Regions from separate parts of the Streptomyces sp. NPDC051105 genome, predicted to be linked through region 2. Evidence: riboswitches for the same ligand, from Rfam matches in the RefSeq annotation. Region 2 holds a riboswitch; the other holds the start of a gene.

Region 1 (9,645 bases), on a different contig from region 2:
TGACGCCCAGGGTGGAATTCCAGGAGCTCCGCCTCGACAAGGCCCACTACGGCGTCTTCCCCGTTCGTCACCGCGAAGTTCTTCCACTCCACGTCAGTACGCGCCGGGCGCCGGCGGATACCCGTATCCGGCCACCGGCGCCGGTGGCAGGGCCGCATGCGCCTCACGGTCGTAGAACGGCCGTGCCGTCGCCCGCATCCACATCACCACCGGGTCGTACTCGTCGGTCATGGCGACCGTCGAGACGGGCAGTCCGTCCGGCACCGCCCCGACGGACTGCTGCATCATCGCCCGTACCGAGTCCACGGCCGGCGGCGACGTGTCGTACACGTCGAGCCCGATCGCCAGATACGGCGCGCCGAGCGCCGGCTGCACCCAGGCGCGCCGCAGGGAGCGGATCGCGGGGGTACGGTGGGCGTTCTGCGACAGCAGCGCGTAGAACTGCGGGATCTCGATGGCCGGTTCCACGAGCCGTAGCGGCCCCGCGGGCTGGCGGTCCAGGCCGGTCGCGATCCGGCGCAGATCCAGCCAGGGGATGCCGACGCCACCGCCCGGGGCGTGCGGGTTGAGCCACAGGCCGAAGTGGTCGGGATAGAGCGTGCGGGCCACGTCGAGGCCGTCGACCACCTCGTACGAGCGGTTCCAGCCGCTCGCCGACAGTTCCTGGGCCGAGGTCACGCAGGGGGCGTAGCCGTGGCCGTCGACCTCCATGTTCCCGTACTGGGCGTCGGGGGAACCGCCCTGGCCGTGCCAGAGCAGCATCCAGATCTGGCCGGAGGAGGGCGTGGCCAGGGCGCGGAGGAGTGCCTCGTAGGCGTCGTAGCGCCCGGGGGTTACCTGGCGCAGCATGTGCTCGACCTGTCCGGTCGCCGCGGTGCCGCTGGCGCTCACGTGTTACCGCCCCTTCATTGAATTGCCCCGCGTTGGAGGTCGCCCCGCGTTCGGAGACAGCTTAAGCGCCGAGGGGGTTGGCGCCGATGGTCCGTCGGCGGGCGCGGGTTCGTCGCGTTCCTCGCGCCCGCGCGGCGGAGCCGCGGACCGGCACAGCCCCGCGCCCCGGCGGGGCGCCTTCAGTGGCCGTACTGATAGAAGGGGCGAACGTTCTCCCGCATCCAGTGGCCCACGGGGTCGTCCGCCACATCGAGCAGGACCAGGTTCACCGGCCACTTCACGGGGACCCGGCCGAGAGCCTTGCCCAGCGCCTCCAGGGGCAGCGCCCTGATGTCCCCGTCCCAGTGGGTCAGTTCGACGCCGACGAACATCACGGGGTCCGCCGTCTCGACCGCGGCCAGGCAGCGGCGGGCGGTGGCGACCACACGGATCCCCGCGAACTCGGCGGAGGCCGCGGCCAGGAAGTCCATCGGGTCGTCCTGCCAGTCCGGTTCGAAGAGCCGGACCCGGCCGCCCGAGGCGGGGCCGTCCAGTTCGCTGCGGCCGGACCGGCACAGCTCGGCGACCGCCTCCGGCGGCAGCGGGACGCCCACCACTCCGCCGGGGTTCACGGCGATGCCGACCTGCGGGGGCAGACCGCGGGCGAACTCGACGGCGGGGGCGATCGTGTACGACAGATGGGAGCCGACCACCTGGCGGAACTGCTCCTCGGAGCTGAACACCGGGACGTACACCCCGCCCTGGATCTCCGTGGTGGGCAGGTCCAGCGGGCCGCTGTGCGGGCCGCCGCCCTCCGGTAGCGGGATCCACAGGTAACTGCGGGCCAGTACCTCGATGAGCCGGCCCGCCGCCGCGGGGACGCCGAGGGAGGCCGACAACACCTCCTCCAGCTCGTTACCGGGCCAACCGCCGTGCGGGTGGGGGTGCGCCTGTGCCGGGAAGTCCGCGGGAATGTCCGCCGGGAAGTCCATCTGCCTACCGCCTGCTGGAAACCACTGCTGCTGAGGCTGAAAAGGCTAGCGGGTGGCTGTGACAATGCCTCACCCCGTGAGCCGCTCCACTTTCCGGAATGCCTCACCCGGCGGGCTTCGCCGCCTCCCGGAAGGCGATCCGGCACAGCGCGTCCGCCGCGTCCCGGTCCAGGAGCACCGCCGAGCCCACCCCCTCGGGCAGCCCGCCCTGCTCCACCGCGCGCACCAGGCGGCCGGCGGCGTGCCGGTGACGCAGGAACGCGTACCGGGAGACGCCCCGGCCGCGCTCGCGCTGCCCGTCCAGTGCCGTGCCCGGCGTGACGTCCAGGAGCAGCAGGTGCAGGGTGCCGCCGCGGCGGCGGGCCTCGCGGGCCAGCCAGTCGCGCACCCAGGCCTGGGTACCGCAGTCGTGCACCACCACGCCCTCGCCGGTGCGCAGCGCGCGGCGCAGTCCGGCGTAGTGCGCGAGGCGGACCAGCGGGCGGTAGAGGGCGTACGGCAGGAAGCGGGCCAGTCGGGCGTCCCAGCGGTCACGGGTGTCCTGCGAGTCGATCCGTCTTCCCTCGACGGTGCGGTGCATCAGGGTGGACTTGCCGCTGCCGGGCAGCCCGGTGACCACGACCAGGTCACGGGGGCCGAAGAGCAGGCCGTGCGGGCCGCGGCCGGCGCGGTCGCGCAGATCGCGGACGACCGGCGCCATGGGGGTCCCCCCGCGCGAGCGCAGCCGAGCGTGGGGGAGCTTCGCGCCCCGCTCGCGGGCCGGGGCCGTCGGCTGCCCGGGCAGGGCGATGCCCGTCGTCGCGTATGACGTGGTCCTTGTCACCGTGATCGTCCTCCCTGGGGGTTCAGGAAAGGTTCTCCCCACTTAACGTAAAGAGAAGGTAATGCACGGTGTCTCGCGGTTCCGTCCGCTTCCGGCCACAGGCCTGTTACAAAGCTCCGCCCGGCATGCGATGATGTGCCCGCCAACTGCATACCGGCCGTTTGAATCCGCGCGGGAGAGTCCCCAGCAGCCTTCGCTGGGGCGCCGAAGGAGCAAGTCCCTCCCTTGAATCTCTCAGGCCCCGTTACCGCGCGGGCGAGGCACATCTGAAAAGCGGGCCGCCGTGTCGGTGGCCCCACCCAAGGTGCAAGCCGTGACCATCGGTGTGGTCAGGGCGAACCTCTCAGGTTCCGATGACAGATGGGGAGGACAGACCTCGCCTGTCATGCCCTGGGATCTTTGGGAGACGACCGACCGATGAGCAGTTCCGATTCCGCCGCACTCCGCCGTACCGCGCTCGATGCCCTGCATCGCTCGCTCGGCGCCACCATGACCGACTTCGCCGGCTGGGACATGCCCCTGCGCTACGGATCCGAGCGCGACGAGCACGTCGCCGTACGGACCAGGGCCGGGCTCTTCGACCTCTCCCACATGGGCGAGATCGCCGTGACCGGCCCCCAGGCCGCCGCCCTGCTGAACCACGCCCTGGTCGGCAACATCGCCTCCGTCGGCGTCGGGCGCGCCCGCTACACCATGATCTGCCGGGCCGACGGCGGCATCCTCGACGACCTGATCGTCTACCGGCTGGCCGAGACCGAGTACCTGGTGGTGGCCAACGCCTCCAACGCCCAGGTGGTCCTCGACGCGCTGACGGAGCGTGCCGCCGGGTTCGACGCCGAGGTGCGGGACGACCGGGACGCGTACGCGCTGATCGCCGTCCAGGGGCCGGAGTCGCCGGGGATCCTGAAGTCGCTGACCGACGCCGACCTGGACGGCCTGAAGTACTACGCCGGGCTGCCCGGCACCGTCGCCGGGGTCCCCGCGCTGATCGCGCGCACCGGCTACACCGGCGAGGACGGCTTCGAGCTGTTCGTGAAGCCCGAGCACGCGGTGGAGCTGTGGCAGGCGCTGACCGAGGCGGGCTCCCCGGTGGGCCTGGTGCCCTGCGGGCTGTCCTGCCGGGACACCCTGCGCCTGGAGGCGGGCATGCCGCTCTACGGGCATGAGCTGACCACCTCGCTGACCCCCTTCGACGCCGGGCTCGGCCGCGTGGTCAAGTTCGACAAGGACGGCGACTTCGTGGGCCGCGAGGCGCTTCAGGAGGCCGCCGACCGTGCCGCGGCCGAGCCGCCGCGGGTGCTGGTCGGCCTGGTCGCCGAGGGCCGCCGGGTGCCGCGCGCCGGGTACCCGGTGGTGGCCGACGGCGAGGTGATCGGCGAGGTCACCTCCGGCGCCCCCTCCCCGACGCTGGGCCGGCCGATCGCCATGGCCTACGTCGACGCGGCGCACTCGGCGCCGGGCACGGCGGGCGTGGGCGTGGACATCCGGGGCAGCCACGAACCGTACGAGGTCGTGGCGCTGCCGTTCTACAAGCGCCAGAAGTAGACCCGCGGCGCCAGAAACAGATCCACGGGGAGACACTGAGCGCGGCAGCGCGTGACCCTGCGCACATTTCCGCTGCTCACGCGTGTTTCCAGCAGTCCCCTTTCACCAGCACTCCCCCGCGTACAGGAGAATTCAGGCCATGAGCAACCCCCAGCAGCTGCGTTACAGCAAGGAGCACGAGTGGCTGTCGGCCACCGCGGACGGCGTGGCGACGGTCGGCATCACGGAGCACGCGGCCAACGCGCTCGGTGACGTCGTCTTCGTCCAGCTCCCGGCCGTCGGCGACACCGTGACCGCGGGCGATTCCTGCGGCGAGCTGGAGTCGACCAAGTCGGTCTCCGACCTGTACTCGCCGGTCACCGGTGAGATCACCGAGATCAACGAGGACGTCGTGGACGACCCGTCCCTGGTGAACTCGGCCCCCTTCGAGGGTGGCTGGCTGTTCAAGGTGCGTGTCGCGGACGAGCCGGCCGACCTGCTCTCCGCCGACGAGTACACCGCCTTCACCGCCGGCTGAGGGCCGCCAAGACACCGGCTGAGGAGTCGTAGAACCAGATGTCCGTTCTGAACACGTCCCTGCACGAGCTCGACCCGGAGGTCGCGGCCGCGGTCGACGCCGAGCTGGCGCGCCAGCAGTCCACCCTGGAGATGATCGCCTCGGAGAACTTCGCTCCGGTCGCGGTCATGGAGGCGCAGGGCTCGGTACTCACCAACAAGTACGCCGAGGGCTACCCGGGCCGCCGCTACTACGGCGGCTGCGAGCACGTCGACGTCACCGAGCAGATCGCCATCGACCGGGTGAAGGAGCTGTTCGGCGCCGAGTACGCCAACGTGCAGCCGCACTCCGGTGCCTCCGCCAACCAGGCGGCTCTGTTCGCGCTGGCCCAGCCCGGCGACACCATCCTGGGCCTCGACCTCGCCCACGGCGGCCACCTGACCCACGGCATGCGCCTGAACTTCTCCGGCAAGCAGTTCGACGTCGTGGCGTACCACGTCGACGACTCCGGCCTGGTCGACATGGCCGAGGTGGAGCGGCTCGCCAAGGAGCACCGGCCGAAGGTGATCATCGCCGGCTGGTCGGCGTACCCGCGGCAGCTGGACTTCGCCGAGTTCCGGCGGATCGCCGACGAGGTCGAGGCGTACCTGTGGGTCGACATGGCCCACTTCGCCGGCCTGGTGGCCGCCGGGCTGCACGAGAACCCGGTGCCGTACGCCGATGTGGTCACCTCCACCACCCACAAGACGCTCGGCGGTCCCCGCGGCGGCATCATCCTGGCCCGCCAGGCCTTCGCGAAGAAGCTGAACTCCTCCGTCTTCCCGGGCTTCCAGGGCGGTCCCCTGGAGCACGTGATCGCGGCGAAGGCGGTCTCCTTCAAGGTCGCCGCCTCGGAGGAGTTCAAGGAGCGCCAGCGTCGTACCGTGGAGGGTGCGCGCATCCTCGCCGAGCGGCTCACCGCGCCCGACGCCCGCGAGGCCGGTGTGAACGTCCTGTCCGGAGGTACGGACGTCCACCTGATCCTCGTCGACCTGCGCGAGTCCGAGCTGGACGGGCAGCAGGCCGAGGACCGTCTCCACGAGGTCGGCATCACGGTCAACCGCAACGCCGTCCCGAACGACCCGCGCCCGCCGATGGTCACCTCGGGTCTGCGGATCGGCACCCCGGCGCTGGCCACGCGCGGCTTCACGGCCGAGGACTTCACCGAGGTCGCGGACGTGATCGCCGAGACGCTGAAGCCGTCCTACGACGCGGCGGCCCTGAAGGCCCGGGTCCAGGCCCTGACCGGCAAGCACCCGCTGTACCCCGGTCTGAACAAGTAGTTCCCCGGCGGGGGCACCCGATGGCGTGTGCCCCCGCCCTTTTCGGAGGAGTTCCCGTGGCCATCTCGGTCTTCGACCTGTTCTCGATCGGCATCGGCCCGTCGAGCTCCCACACCGTCGGCCCGATGCGCGCGGCCCGCATGTTCGCACGCCGCCTGCGCAACGAAGGGCTGCTGGACTCCGTCACGTCCATACGTGCCGAGCTGTACGGGTCGCTCGGTGCGACCGGCCACGGCCACGGCACCCCGAAGGCGGTGCTGCTCGGCCTGGAGGGCGCCTCGCCGCGCACGGTCGACGTGGAGAGCGCGGACGACCGGGTCGAGACGATCAGGACCACGGGCCGCCTGTCGCTGCTCGGCGAGCACGAGATCGCGTTCACCTACGACGCGGACCTGAAGCTGCACCGCCGCAAAACGCTCCCGTACCACGCGAACGGCATGACCCTCTGGGCGTACGACGCGTCCGGGGCGGAGCTGCTGACCAAGACGTACTACTCGGTCGGCGGCGGGTTCGTCGTCGACGAGGAGGCGGTCGGCGCGGACCGCATCAAGCTGGACGACACGGTCCTGAAGTACCCCTTCCGCACGGGCGACGAGCTGCTGCGCCTGACGAAGGAGACGGGTCTGTCGATCTCCGCGCTGATGCTGGAGAACGAGCGGGCCTGGCGTACCGAGGAGGAGATCCGCGAGGGGCTGCTGGACATCTGGCGGGTGATGCAGGCGTGCGTCGCGCGCGGGATGTCGCGGGAGGGGATCCTGCCGGGCGGTCTGCGGGTCCGCCGTCGTGCCGCCATCACCGCGCGCCAACTGCGCGCCGAGGGCGACCCGTTGGCGCACGCGATGGAGTGGATCACGCTCTACGCGATGGCCGTGAACGAGGAGAACGCGGCGGGCGGCCGGGTGGTGACCGCGCCCACGAACGGCGCGGCGGGCATCATCCCCGCCGTCCTGCACTACTACATCAACTTCGTCCCGGGCGCCGACGAGGACGGGGTCGTCCGCTTCCTGCTCGCCGCCGGTGCGATCGGCATGCTCTTCAAGGAGAACGCGTCCATCTCCGGCGCCGAGGTCGGCTGCCAGGGCGAGGTCGGCTCCGCCTGCTCGATGGCGGCCGGCGCGCTGGCCGAGGTGCTGGGCGGCTCCCCTGAGCAGGTCGAGAACGCGGCCGAGATCGGCATGGAGCACAACCTCGGCCTCACCTGCGACCCGGTCGGCGGCCTGGTCCAGATCCCCTGCATCGAGCGCAACGGCATGGCCGCGGTCAAGGCGGTCACCGCGGCCCGCATGGCGATGCGCGGCGACGGCTCGCACAAGGTGTCCCTGGACAAGGTCATCAAGACCATGAAGGACACGGGCGCCGACATGAGCGTCAAGTACAAGGAGACGGCCCGGGGCGGCCTGGCGGTGAACATCATCGAGTGCTGATGAGGTAGGTCCTGACCACCGCTTTTGTATCTTTCGGCGCTGTCCGGGCCGTCCCTGCCCGCACGCCGAACCGGATCGAGGCTCCACGGCCGGGCGGTGGCCCGGGGCGGCGTCGCGCACGCCCCGTCGCTCCGGGAACGGCTCAGAGGGTCTTCTCGACGACGAAGTCGCACAGCTCCTCGAATACGGCACGCGCCGGTGAGTTCGGCAGATTGCGGATCTCCTGCCGGGCGATGTTCGCCCATTTCCGCACGTCCGCCCGTGCCATGTCGATGGCCGGATGCTCCTGGAGGAGCTTCAGTGCCTCGGCGTGCAGGGTGTCATCGGTCAGCTGACCGGACCGCAGCAGCTCCACGAGCCGTGTGTCCGCGGCGAGGGACGAGCGCAAGGCGTAGATCATCGGCAGGGTGGGGACACCCTCGCGGAGGTCGGCCCCCGGGGGTTTGCCGCTCTGGTCGGCCCCGCTCGTGACGTCGAGCACGTCGTCGGACAACTGGTACGCGATGCCCCAGGCTTCGCAGGCCCTCCTTATGCACGCGGTGATCTCGCCCGGCGCGCCCGAAAGGAGACTGCCGAGTTCGCCGGAGGCGGCGAACAGGGACGCGGTCTTGTTGCCCAGGACGCCGATATGGTGATTCAGCCTGTCATCCTCGGACGACGGGCCCGCCGTCTCGGCCGACTGGCCCTCGCAGAGCCGGACGAAAGTCCTCGCATGGAGCCGGGTCGCCTCGTCCCCGAGTTCCGCCACCAGTTGAGAAGCACGTGAAAAGAAGAAGTCGCCCGTCAGTACGGCAACCGAAGTGCCCCACACAGCATGTGCGCTCGGCACCCCCCGCCGGATCGTGGCCTCGTCCATGACATCGTCGTGATATAGCGTCCCGATGTGGGTCAGCTCCACGGAAACCGCTCCGGACAGGATGCGCCGCTCATCCCACCGATTCCCGAACTGGGAGCCCAGAAGCACCAGAAAAGGCCTCAGGCGTTTTCCACCGGCAGTGATCAGGTGGCGCGACGAGGCGGCCAGCAGCTCCAGGTCCGTCTCCACCGCCGCCAGCAGCTGCTCTTCGACCAGTTTCATGTGCCGGGTGAGTTCGTCGGCCAACTCCGCATCGGCAACTTCCACAGGCAAAGCAGTGCTCATGCAGCTCTCCAACCGTGACCGACCAGCACTATGGCGATGAACTCACCTAATCATCCTGGCCACTTGGGCGTCCAGCTTGCACACCCGTTGCCGCACTCGCCGCCGCGGCCACTTCCGTCGGCGCGGGTGGCCGGCGGCGCAGGCCTCTGACCTCGGGAACCAACGGAGCGACGGCGCTGAGGGTCACAATGAGAGCGCCGCTACAGGTGAGAACGACGGGCATACCGAACCCCTCGACCAGCCCGCCGGCGGCCGCGGTACCGAGAGGGCTGAGCGCGTAATTCCCGAGCGCGTCGTAGGCGGAGATACGGGAAAGCTCCTCCGGTGGAATCTCCTGTTGCAGTGCGATGGCCCAACCGACTTCGAAGACTTCCAGGCACGCTCCCGCCAGGAAGGACAAGGCGATATCGACCGGTTCCGTCAAGGGAATGGCGAGGGCGAAGAACACCAAGGACAGGGCGGGAAAGGACAGAATGCCCGCCAGGAGTATGCGGCGCGGCCGGAACCTGAGCATCACCATGCCGCCCACGACGGCCCCGAAACCGTAGGCGGCCACGATGAATCCCCAGCTGTTCGCGCCGTCGAGGTACCGATGGGAAGCCAGCGGGCCCAGCACGCTGATCAGCGCCGAGCTCGCCGTGGTGACGACCGCGGACAGCGTCACGGTCACCCACAGCCAGCGTCGGGAAATGAACGTGCGCCATCCCTGGCGAAGTTCGGAAACCATGCCTGATTTCCGTCCCTGGGGGAGGTTGGTGAAGTTCATGCGAAAGCGCAGGAGCGCGGCGATCGCAAAACTGGCGGCGTCGATGGCGAGACCCCACCCCGAGCCCCAGAGCGCGACGAGCAGGCCGCCGAGCGCGGCACCGCCGATCGACGCCGTGTTGCGGCACACGCGGTCCAGCGCGACAGCCTTCTGCCGCAGGCCGGACGGCACCGTGTGCGGGAGCAGCCCCTGTGCCGCCGGATAGCTGACGGCTACGCCGATGCCGCCGACCCCGGACAGCGCGGCCAGGTGCCAGACCTGGGCGT
Region 2 (9,645 bases):
ATGCTCGACGGGATCTTCGACGACAAGGTCTTCGTGGTGTCGTTCCTGTCCAACGTGGTGGTGGCCGCGCTGATCGTGTTCCTGGGCGACAAGTTGGGCGTCGGGTCCCAGCTGTCCACGGGGGTCGTGGTGGTCCTCGGTATCCGTATCTTCTCCAACGCCGCGGCGATCCGGCGACACGTCTTCCGGGCGTGAGCGGCATGAGCGAGCACGAGAAGCAGCCGGAACACCGGCTGCGCAGAGAACTGCCGGACGAGGTGCCCGCCGCGGCGCCGGAGACCGGATCCGCGGCCGAGCCGAAGCCGCAGGCCGGGCTGACCGGCCGTCGGCGGCTGATCGAGGGACTCTGGCCGCCGCGGGTCAGCCGGGCCCAACTGATCGTCGCCGTGCTGCTGTTCGGGCTCGGATTCGGGCTCGCCGTGCAGGTGGCGTCGAACAGCGACAGTGACAGCGCCTTGCGCGGGGCCCGCCAGGAGGATCTTGTTCGCATCCTCGATGAACTGGACGACCGTACTCAGCGTCTTGAGGACGAGAAGACAGGACTTGAAAAGCAGCGCCAGGAGTTGCAGAGCAGTTCCGACCAGGCGGCGGAGGCCCGCAGGCAGACGGCCGAGAAGGAGAGGCAACTCGGCATTCTGGCGGGCACCGTCGCGGCGCAGGGTCCTGGCATCACGATGACGGTCGACGACCCGAAGGGGACGGTACAGGCGGACATGCTGCTCGACGCGATCCAGGAGCTGCGCGCGGCCGGCGCGGAGGCGATCCAGGTCAACGGGGTGCGAGTGATCTCCGGCACCTACCTCACCGACTCCGGGAAGAGTGTGAGCGTCGACGGGAACAAGATCACCCAGCCCTACGTTTTCAAGGTGATCGGGAAGCCGCAGGATCTCGAACCGGCTCTCAACATCCCCGGAGGCGTGGTGCAGACCCTGGAGAAGGAACAGGCGACTGTGACCGTCGAGCGGTCGACCAAGATCGTGGTGGATGCCTTGCGACCGGCGAAGCAGCCTGACTACGCTCGGTCGTCCTCACAGTGAACCGGCGGTGCATGCGGGACGTCCGGCGAGGGCATGAGGATGCGGGGGGTCGGCGCACCGGTGAGCCGGTGCGTGGTGGAAACTGTCTGGTGGATACGGACGTTGTGAGGTTGTCCGGGTCGGCCGGTTTATTCAGTCAGGGTTCGTCCTGCCCCACGGGCGGGTCTGTTTCGGTCAAGGGGAATCGCCCGTGAAGTTGTTTTCGAAGTTGTTCGGCAAGAGCGCGCGAGAGGGTAGCGACAACGCGACCGCCCGTCATCGCGCACAGCCCGACGCGGACGGTCAGCGCCCGCTGTTCCGGGACCAGGTGGCTGGTCCGGGGGGTGACATTTCGGGAGGTCAGGGCGCGCGGTCAGTTGACCCGTCGCAGTCCGGCGGCATAGGTTTCGGGCAACCGTCAACCTCAGGTGCGGGTGGAGGGTTTACCTCCGACCCGTACGCGTCCAACGCCCCGGCGGGGCAGCCGCGGCAGGAGGATCCGTCCATGTCGGCCCTGGTTTGTACGAGGTGCGGTAACCGCAACGCGGAGAACGCCCGCTTCTGTTCCAACTGCGGTGCCCCGCTGCGCGCGGGCGCCGTCCCCGAGCGGGCGTCGGAGACGACGTCCACGATCTCGATCTCCGGCCTGGAGGCCTACGACGCCGAGGTCACCGGCCAGACCCAGGCGCCGGCGCTCTCGCCCGAGGCGCAGGCGGCCGTCGACGCGCTGCCGCTGGGCTCCGCGCTGCTGGTCGTGCGCCGCGGCCCGAACTCGGGCAGCCGCTTCCTGCTGGACAGCGACCTGACCACGGCCGGTCGCCACCCGCAGAGCGACATCTTCCTGGACGACGTGACGGTCTCGCGCCGCCATGTGGAGTTCCGCCGCCAGCCGGACGGCTCGTTCACGGTGGCCGACGTGGGCAGCCTCAACGGCACCTACGTCAACCGGGAGCGCATCGACCAGGTCGCTCTGTCGAACGGTGACGAGGTGCAGATCGGCAAGTACCGGCTGGTCTTCTACGCGAGCCGGCACGGCATCTGACCCTCCGGACCTCGTCCGGGGACCCAGGGAAGAAGGTCCATGCTGCACACACCGAGCGGCGGTACCGGTCACGGCACCGCCGCCACGGAAACCGGGCTGATGAGCATCGGCACGGTGCTGAACGTGCTGCGCGACGAGTTCCCCGAAGTCACCATCTCCAAGATCCGCTTCCTGGAGTCGGAGGGGCTGATCGAGCCGCGCCGGACCCCGTCCGGGTACCGCAAGTTCAGTGCCGGGGATGTGGAGCGGCTCGGACACGTTCTGAGGATGCAACGGGACCACTACCTGCCGCTGAAGGTCATCCGGGAGTACCTGGACGCCATGGAGCGCGGTGAGGCCGTCCAGCTGCCCGTGCTGGGACGGCAGCGGGACGGCGAGGCGGTGCCGATGGTCGCCGAGGTGCCCACGGTGGCGCGGATCGGCCGGGACGAGCTGCTCGCGGCCGCCGAGATCGACGAGAACTCCCTGGCGGAGTGGGAGTCGTACGGGCTGCTCGCTCCCCTGGAGGACGGCGTGTACGACGCCGAGGCGGTCACCGTGGCCGCGCTCGTGACCGAGCTGGGCCGGTTCGGGATCGAGCCGCGCCATCTGCGGGTCATGAAGGCCGCCGCCGACCGTGAGGCGGGTCTGGTGGACCAGGTGGTGGCCCCGCTCAAGCGGCACCGCAATCCGCAGACCAGGGCCCATGCCGAGGCCCGTACGAAGGAGCTGGCGGCGCTCACGGTGAGGTTGCACGCCGCACTGGTGCAGACCGCGCTCGGGGTGCGGCTGCCGTGACCATCGTGACAGGACCCGGGCGGAGGCCGGATCGGGCGCGCGTTCCGGGCCCGACTACCCAAACGTCCCGGGCACGGCCTAGGGTTGCTGTGTGAACGAGCTCGATGTCGTAGGTGTCCGGGTGGAAATGCCCTCCAACCAACCGATCGTGCTCCTGCGCGAAGTGGGAGGCGACCGTTACCTCCCCATCTGGATCGGGCCGGGGGAGGCGACGGCGATCGCGTTCGCCCAGCAGGGCATGGCCCCTGCGCGACCGCTGACCCACGACCTGTTCAAGGACGTGCTGGAGGCTGTCGGTCAGGAGCTCACCGAAGTACGCATCACGGACCTGCGTGAGGGTGTCTTCTACGCGGAGCTGGTCTTCGCCAGCGGTGTCGAGGTGAGCGCCCGTCCGTCCGACGCCATAGCGCTGGCGCTGCGCACCGGAACGCCGATCTACGGGAGCGACACGGTGCTGGACGACGCCGGCATCGCGATCCCGGACGAGCAGGAGGACGAGGTGGAGAAGTTCCGCGAGTTCCTCGACCAGATCTCGCCCGAGGACTTCGGCACCAGCAGCCAGTGAGGGACCCGAGCGGTCCGTCACCCACCCATCAGAGGCCGGTGACGGGCCGGTTCACGGCTGGTCGGGCTCGAATTCATGGGCAATTGCCAGCGGCCATTGAGAGCGTCCTACGCCTTCCCGCCAGAGCATTCGGCTAGCCTTTCCCCGCGGTGGGGCACGGGAAACCACTCCTAGGGTGATTATCACTCGGCGTGCCGAGTGTGGCGATCGTTGACGCACCCCTGGTGACTGCCTACCGTCGAGAGGGCAGGTCAAGGACGGAGGTCGGCGTGAGAAGCAGCGGCGACGGTACGGCTGGGGGTGCCCCGGGACGCGGTCTCGGGGAGAGTGGTCCGTATCGGCCTCACGGCAGCACTGCCGGTCACGCTCCGCAGCGGCCGACGGCAGTGCCGAGCGGCGGAGGGGCGGCGTCCATGACGACCGAGGAGATCGGCTACCGGGGGCCCACGGCCTGTGCGGCGGCCGGCATCACCTACCGGCAACTCGACTACTGGGCCCGCACCGGCCTGGTCGAGCCCAGTGTGCGGCCCGCCTACGGGTCGGGCACCCAGCGCCTGTACAGCTTCCGGGATGTCGTCGTCCTGAAGATCGTCAAGCGGTTCCTGGACACCGGGGTGTCCCTCCAGAACATCCGCACCGCCGTCCAGCACCTCAGGGAGCGCGGTTTCCGCGATCTGGAGCGCATGACCCTCATGAGCGACGGCGCCACGGTGTACGAGTGCACCTCGCCAGACGAGGTGCACGCCCTGCTCCAGGGCGGCCAGGGCATCTTCGGGATCGCGGTCGGCGTGGTCTGGCGGGACGTGGAAAGCGCGCTCTCCCAGCTGCACGGTGAGCGGGTCGACACCGGCGAGACCCTGATCGGGCCCAACCCCGCCGACGAGCTGGCCCGGCGCCGCAACCGGGCGGTCTAGGTCCCGGCCCGACCCCCTGAAACTCCTGAGCCCTTGGTGATGCCCCGGCACGGTTGCGTGCCGTGGCATTGTCAGTGGCGTGGTGCAGCATCGGAGATGTGAGAAACGCGCCCACGATCCTGCATCTCGACATGGATGCCTTCTACGCCTCGGTGGAGCAGGCATCCAAGCCGAGTCTGCGTGGGAAGGCCGTGGTCGTGGGCGGGCTCGGGCCGCGCGGTGTGGTGGCCACGGCGTCCTACGAGGCCCGGGTGTTCGGGGTGCACTCCGCGATGCCGATGGCACAGGCGCGCAGGCTGGCGCCGAATGCCGCGTATCTCGTACCGCGCTTCGGGCTGTACCGGTCGATCAGCGAGCAGGTGATGGCGCTGCTGCACGAGCTGTCGCCCCTGGTGGAGCCGCTGAGCCTGGACGAGGCGTTCGTGGACCTGGAGGCGGGTGAGGTGGCCTGGGACGCGGGCTCGGCTCGGCTGGTGGGGGAGAAGCTGCGCGCGGACATACGGGCCGCCACGGGGCTCGCCGGTTCGGTCGGGCTCGCCGCCTCCAAGATGCTCGCGAAGATCGCCTCCGAGCAGGCCAAGCCGGACGGGCTGGTGCTGATCGAACCGGGTACGGAGCGCGCGATGCTCGGGCCGATGACGGTGCGGACCCTGCCGGGCGTGGGGCCGGCGACCGGGGACCATCTGCGGCGGGCCGGGATCACCACGGTCGACGAGATCGCCGAGGCGGGCGAGGACGAGCTGGTACGGCTGCTCGGCAAGGCCCACGGGCACGCGCTGTACGCGATGGCGCTGGCGCACGACGAACGGCCCGTGGTCGCCGAGCGGGAGGCCAAGTCGGTCTCCGTCGAGGACACGTACGACGTGGACATCCATGACCGGATGCGGGTGGGGATGGAGGTGCAGCGGCTGGCCGACCGGTGTGTGCGCAGGCTTCGGGGGGCCGGGCTGTCGGGGCGGACGATCGTGCTGAAGGTCCGGCGGTACGACTTCTCGACGCTCACCCGGTCGGAGACGCTCAGAGGGCCGACCGACGATCCGGCGGTGGTGCGGGAGGCGGCCGCGCGGTTGCTGGACTCGGTGGACACGACGGGGGGCGTGCGGTTGCTGGGCGTGGGGGTGTCGGGGCTGGCCGACTACACCCAGGAGGATCTGTTCGCGCAGGCGGCGGGGGAGGCGGCGGAGATCCTCGCGGAGGAGGAGGCTGCCGAGCCGGTCGCCGTGCAGGAGGCGGTCGTGGAGCGGAGATGGCCCGCGGGGCATGACGTCCGGCATGCCGAGTACGGGCACGGATGGGTGCAGGGGAGTGGTCTGGGGCGGGTGACGGTGCGGTTCGAGACGCCGTGGGCCGTCGAGCCGGGGCGGGTGCGGACGTTCCGGGTCGATGACCCTGAGCTGGAGCCGGTGGAGCCGCTGCCGCTGGTGCCGACGATTCCGGTGGACGGGGTGGGTGCTTGACCCGGCGTGGGGCTGGGCGGAGGTGGGGTCGCCTAACGGCGCTTGCGGGGTGCCGCCCGCGCCCACCCGTGCCGCCCCGGGGGCACCTCCCAGGCTCTCAAGGCACTGGGGAAGGCACGACTGCCCGCGGCCGGAGAAAGCGCGCACCGTCGGCCGTCAGGCATCCGCGTCCTCCGTTCCCGCCAGTTTGCCGAAGTCGTGGTCCGGATGGTCGGGGGGTGGGGCGGTCGTGTCCAGGCCGTAGTGGTGGTAGAGCTGGAGTTCCTGCTCCGGGGACAGATGGCGGCCCACGCCGAAGTCGGGAGCGTCTTTGATCAGGGCGCGGTCGAAGGGGACCTGGAGGGTGCCCTCGACCAGTTCGCTGGGCTCCAGGGGCACGAAGGCGTCCCGGGAGAACAGGCCGGTGCGTATGGCCGCCCACTCCGGCACGCCGGTCGCGTCGTCGAGGTAGACCTCGTCGATCGTGCCGATCTTCGTGCCGTTGCGGTCGAACGCCTTGCGGCCGATCAGGTTGCGCGGATCGATGTCCGTCTGCACGGGCCCTCCACTTGGTCGCAACTCATCCGTAAGCACTACAAAAGAGCACATTGAGGGAGGCGGCCACTCGAAGGCCCGTGCGTTGCCCTCGCTGGTAGGCTGGCAAGCGGCTGCTGACCCCGTGCGGGAGAGTCCTCCGGACAGACCGGAGGCGCCGAAGGAGCAAATCCTCCCCGGAATCTCTCAGGCTCACGTACCGCACGGACGAGGTCACTCTGGAAAGCAGGGCGGGCGTCGACGACATCCGCCCTCACCGACGGTGCAAGCCGGATCCCCTGGGCGTCCGGCGAAGCTCTCAGGTTGAGATGACAGAGGGGGAGGCCGTCGGGGTGCCCGTGCCGGGGTACCCCTCGAAGGTCGCGTCAGACCAGGAGGCCTCCGCAATGACCGCCCAGCGTGTTCCGCTCTCCGAGCTCGAACAGGGAATCCCCTTCGAGCAGCGCCATATCGGGCCCGACCACGAGGCCCGGGCCAAGATGCTCGCCCAGGTCGGGTACGGCTCGCTAGACGAGCTGACCTCCGCCGCCGTGCCGGACGTCATCAAGAACGCCGACACCCTGGAACTGCCGGGCGCGCGCACCGAGGCCGAGGTACTGGCCGAGCTCCGGTCGCTGGCCGACCGGAACCAGGTGCTCGACTCGATGATCGGGCTGGGCTACTACGGCACCTTCACGCCGCCCGTCATCCTGCGCAACGTGATGGAGAACCCCGCCTGGTACACGGCCTACACGCCGTACCAGCCGGAGATCTCCCAGGGGCGGCTGGAAGCCCTGCTGAACTTCCAGACCATGGTCGCCGACCTCACCGGACTGCCCACCTCCGGCGCCTCGCTGCTGGACGAGGCCACGGCCGCCGCGGAGGCCGTGGCCCTGTCGCTGCGCATGGGCAAGAACAAGAAGGGCGTCTTCGTCGTCGACGCGGACGCGCTCCCGCAGACCGTCGCCGTGATCCGGACGCGGACCGAACCGACCGGGGTCGAGGTCGTCGTCGCGGACCTGAGCGACGGGATCCCGGCGGACCTCGCCGCCCGTGAGATCAACGGCGTGCTCGTCCAGTACCCCGGCGCCTCCGGTGCCGTACGCGACATCAAGCCGCTCGTGGAGCAGGCGCACGAGCTGGGCGCGCTGGTCACCGTCGCCGCCGACCTGCTCGCGCTGACCCTGCTGACCTCGCCGGGCGAGCTGGGCGCCGACATCGCCGTCGGGACGACCCAGCGGTTCGGGGTGCCGATGGGCTTCGGCGGGCCGCACGCGGGCTACATGGCGGTGCGGGAGAAGTTCGCGCGCAGCCTGCCCGGCCGGCTCGTGGGTGTCTCCGTGGACGCCGACGGGCACAAGGCCTACCGGCTGGCGCTGCAGACCCGGGAACAGCACATCCGCCGTGAGAAGGCCACCAGCAACATCTGCACCGCACAGGTGCTGCTCGCCGTGATGGCCGGCATGTACGCCGTCTACCACGGGCCCGAGGGGCTGCGGGCCATCGCTCAGCGGACCCACCGCTACGCCACGATCCTGGCCGCGGGGCTCAGGGCCGGCGGGGTCGAGCTCGTACACGGCGCCTACTTCGACACCCTCACCGCGCGCGTGCCCGGCAAGGCCGCCGAGATCGTCGCCACCGCCCGGCAGAGCGGCGTCAACCTGCGGCTCGTGGACGCCGACCACGTCTCGATGGCCTGCGACGAGACCACCACGCGGGCCCAGCTGGGTGCCGTGTGGACGGCGTTCGGGGTCGAGGGCGACGTCGAGGCGCTGGACGCGGTCGCCGCGGACACGCTGCCCGAGGGGCTGCTGCGCGGCGACGGCTACCTGGGCCACCCCGTCTTCCACGAGCACCGCTCCGAGACCGCGATGCTGCGCTATCTGCGCCGGCTCGCCGACCGGGACTACGCGCTGGACCGGGGCATGATCCCGCTGGGCTCCTGCACCATGAAGCTCAACGCGACCACCGAGATGGAGCCGGTCACCTGGCCCGAGTTCGGCCAGCTGCACCCCTTCGCGCCCGCCGAGCAGGCGCAGGGCTATCTGACGCTCATCCGTGAGCTGGAGGAGCGGCTCGCCGAGGTCACGGGCTACGACAAGGTGTCGCTCCAGCCCAACGCCGGGTCGCAGGGCGAGCTGGCCGGGCTGCTCGCCGTACGCGCCTACCACCGTGCCAACGGCGACGAGCAGCGCACCGTGTGCCTGATCCCGTCCTCCGCGCACGGCACCAACGCCGCCAGCGCCGTCATGGCCGGGATGAAGGTCGTCGTCGTGAAGACCGCCGAGGACGGCGAGGTCGACGTCGAGGACCTGCGGGCGAAGATCGAGCAGCATCGCGACCAGCTCGCCGTGCTGATGATCACCTACCCGTCCACGCACGGCGTGTTCGAGGAGCACGTCGCGGAGATCTGCGGTCAGGTGCACGAGGCCGGCGGCCAGGTGTACGTCGACGGGGCCAACCTCAACGCCCTGGTCGGGGTCGCCAAGCCCGGGCACTTCGGCGGCGACGTCTCGCACCTGAACCTGCACAAGACCTTCTGCATCCCGCACGGCGGCGGCGGTCCGGGTGTCGGTCCGGTGGCCGTACGGGCCCACCTGGCGCCGTACCTGCCCAACCATCCGCTCCAGCCGGCCGCCGGGCCGGCGACCGGAGTCGGGCCGATCTCGGCCGCGCCGTGGGGCTCCGCCGGGATCCTGCCGATCTCGTGGGCGTACGTCCGGCTGATGGGCGGCGAGGGGCTGAAGCGCGCCACGCAGGTGGCCGTGCTCAGCGCCAACTACATCGCCAAGCGGCTGGAGCCGCACTACCCCGTGCTCTACACGGGCCCCGGCGGGCTGGTCGCGCACGAGTGCATCATCGATCTGCGGCCGCTGACCAAGGCGACCGGAGTGAGCGTCGACGACGTCGCCAAGCGGCTCATCGACTACGGGTTCCACGCGCCGACGATGTCCTTCCCGGTGGCCGGCACGCTGATGATCGAGCCGACCGAGTCCGAGGACCTCGGTGAGCTGGACCGGTTCTGCGAGGCGATGATCGCCATTCGGGCGGAGATCGACAAGGTCGGGGCGGGGGAGTGGCCCGCCGAGGACAACCCGCTGCGGGGCGCGCCGCACACGGCCGCCACGCTCGGCGGGGAGTGGGAGCACGCGTACTCGCGTGCGGAGGCCGTCTTCCCGGCCGGGGTGTCCGCCGCCGACAAGTACTGGCCGCCGGTGCGCCGGATCGACCAGGCCTTCGGAGACCGGAACCTGGTGTGCTCGTGCCCGCCGCTGGACGTGTACGAGGACTGATCCGCGGTACGGCTAGGACAGCAGAGGCCCCGCTTCGGCGGGGTCTCTCGCGTGTGGCCTCGCGTGTG

What was found. A riboswitch is a leader RNA that binds a small molecule or an ion and turns the genes downstream of it on or off. The one in region 2 is predicted to bind glycine.
Region 1: linked by a shared signal. The riboswitch ahead of gcvT (glycine cleavage system aminomethyltransferase GcvT) and the one ahead of gcvP (aminomethyl-transferring glycine dehydrogenase) in region 2 are both predicted to bind glycine.

What each region holds. Positions count from the first base shown of each region.
Region 1 covers NZ_JBFBBR010000032.1:31,076-40,720, forward strand. The annotation lists gene AB0N16_RS40725 (enhanced serine sensitivity protein SseB C-terminal domain-containing protein) at 94-891, opposite strand; gene AB0N16_RS40730 (enhanced serine sensitivity protein SseB) at 1,071-1,862, opposite strand; gene AB0N16_RS40735 (AAA family ATPase) at 1,966-2,685, opposite strand; glycine riboswitch at 2,848-2,945, shown strand; gene gcvT (glycine cleavage system aminomethyltransferase GcvT) at 3,103-4,230, shown strand; gene gcvH (glycine cleavage system protein GcvH) at 4,370-4,747, shown strand; gene glyA (serine hydroxymethyltransferase) at 4,786-6,048, shown strand; gene AB0N16_RS40755 (L-serine ammonia-lyase) at 6,105-7,472, shown strand; gene AB0N16_RS40760 (polyprenyl synthetase family protein) at 7,615-8,625, opposite strand; gene AB0N16_RS40765 (MFS transporter) at 8,660-9,645, opposite strand, start outside.
Region 2 covers NZ_JBFBBR010000028.1:4,581-14,225, forward strand. The annotation lists gene AB0N16_RS39850 (small basic family protein) at 1-195, shown strand, start outside; gene AB0N16_RS39855 (DUF881 domain-containing protein) at 201-1,037, shown strand; gene AB0N16_RS39860 (FHA domain-containing protein) at 1,228-2,058, shown strand; gene AB0N16_RS39865 (MerR family transcriptional regulator) at 2,098-2,835, shown strand; gene AB0N16_RS39870 (bifunctional nuclease family protein) at 2,927-3,400, shown strand; gene AB0N16_RS39875 (MerR family transcriptional regulator) at 3,670-4,314, shown strand; gene AB0N16_RS39880 (DNA polymerase IV) at 4,413-5,771, shown strand; gene AB0N16_RS39885 (PRC-barrel domain-containing protein) at 5,928-6,308, opposite strand; glycine riboswitch at 6,423-6,517, shown strand; gene gcvP (aminomethyl-transferring glycine dehydrogenase) at 6,692-9,577, shown strand.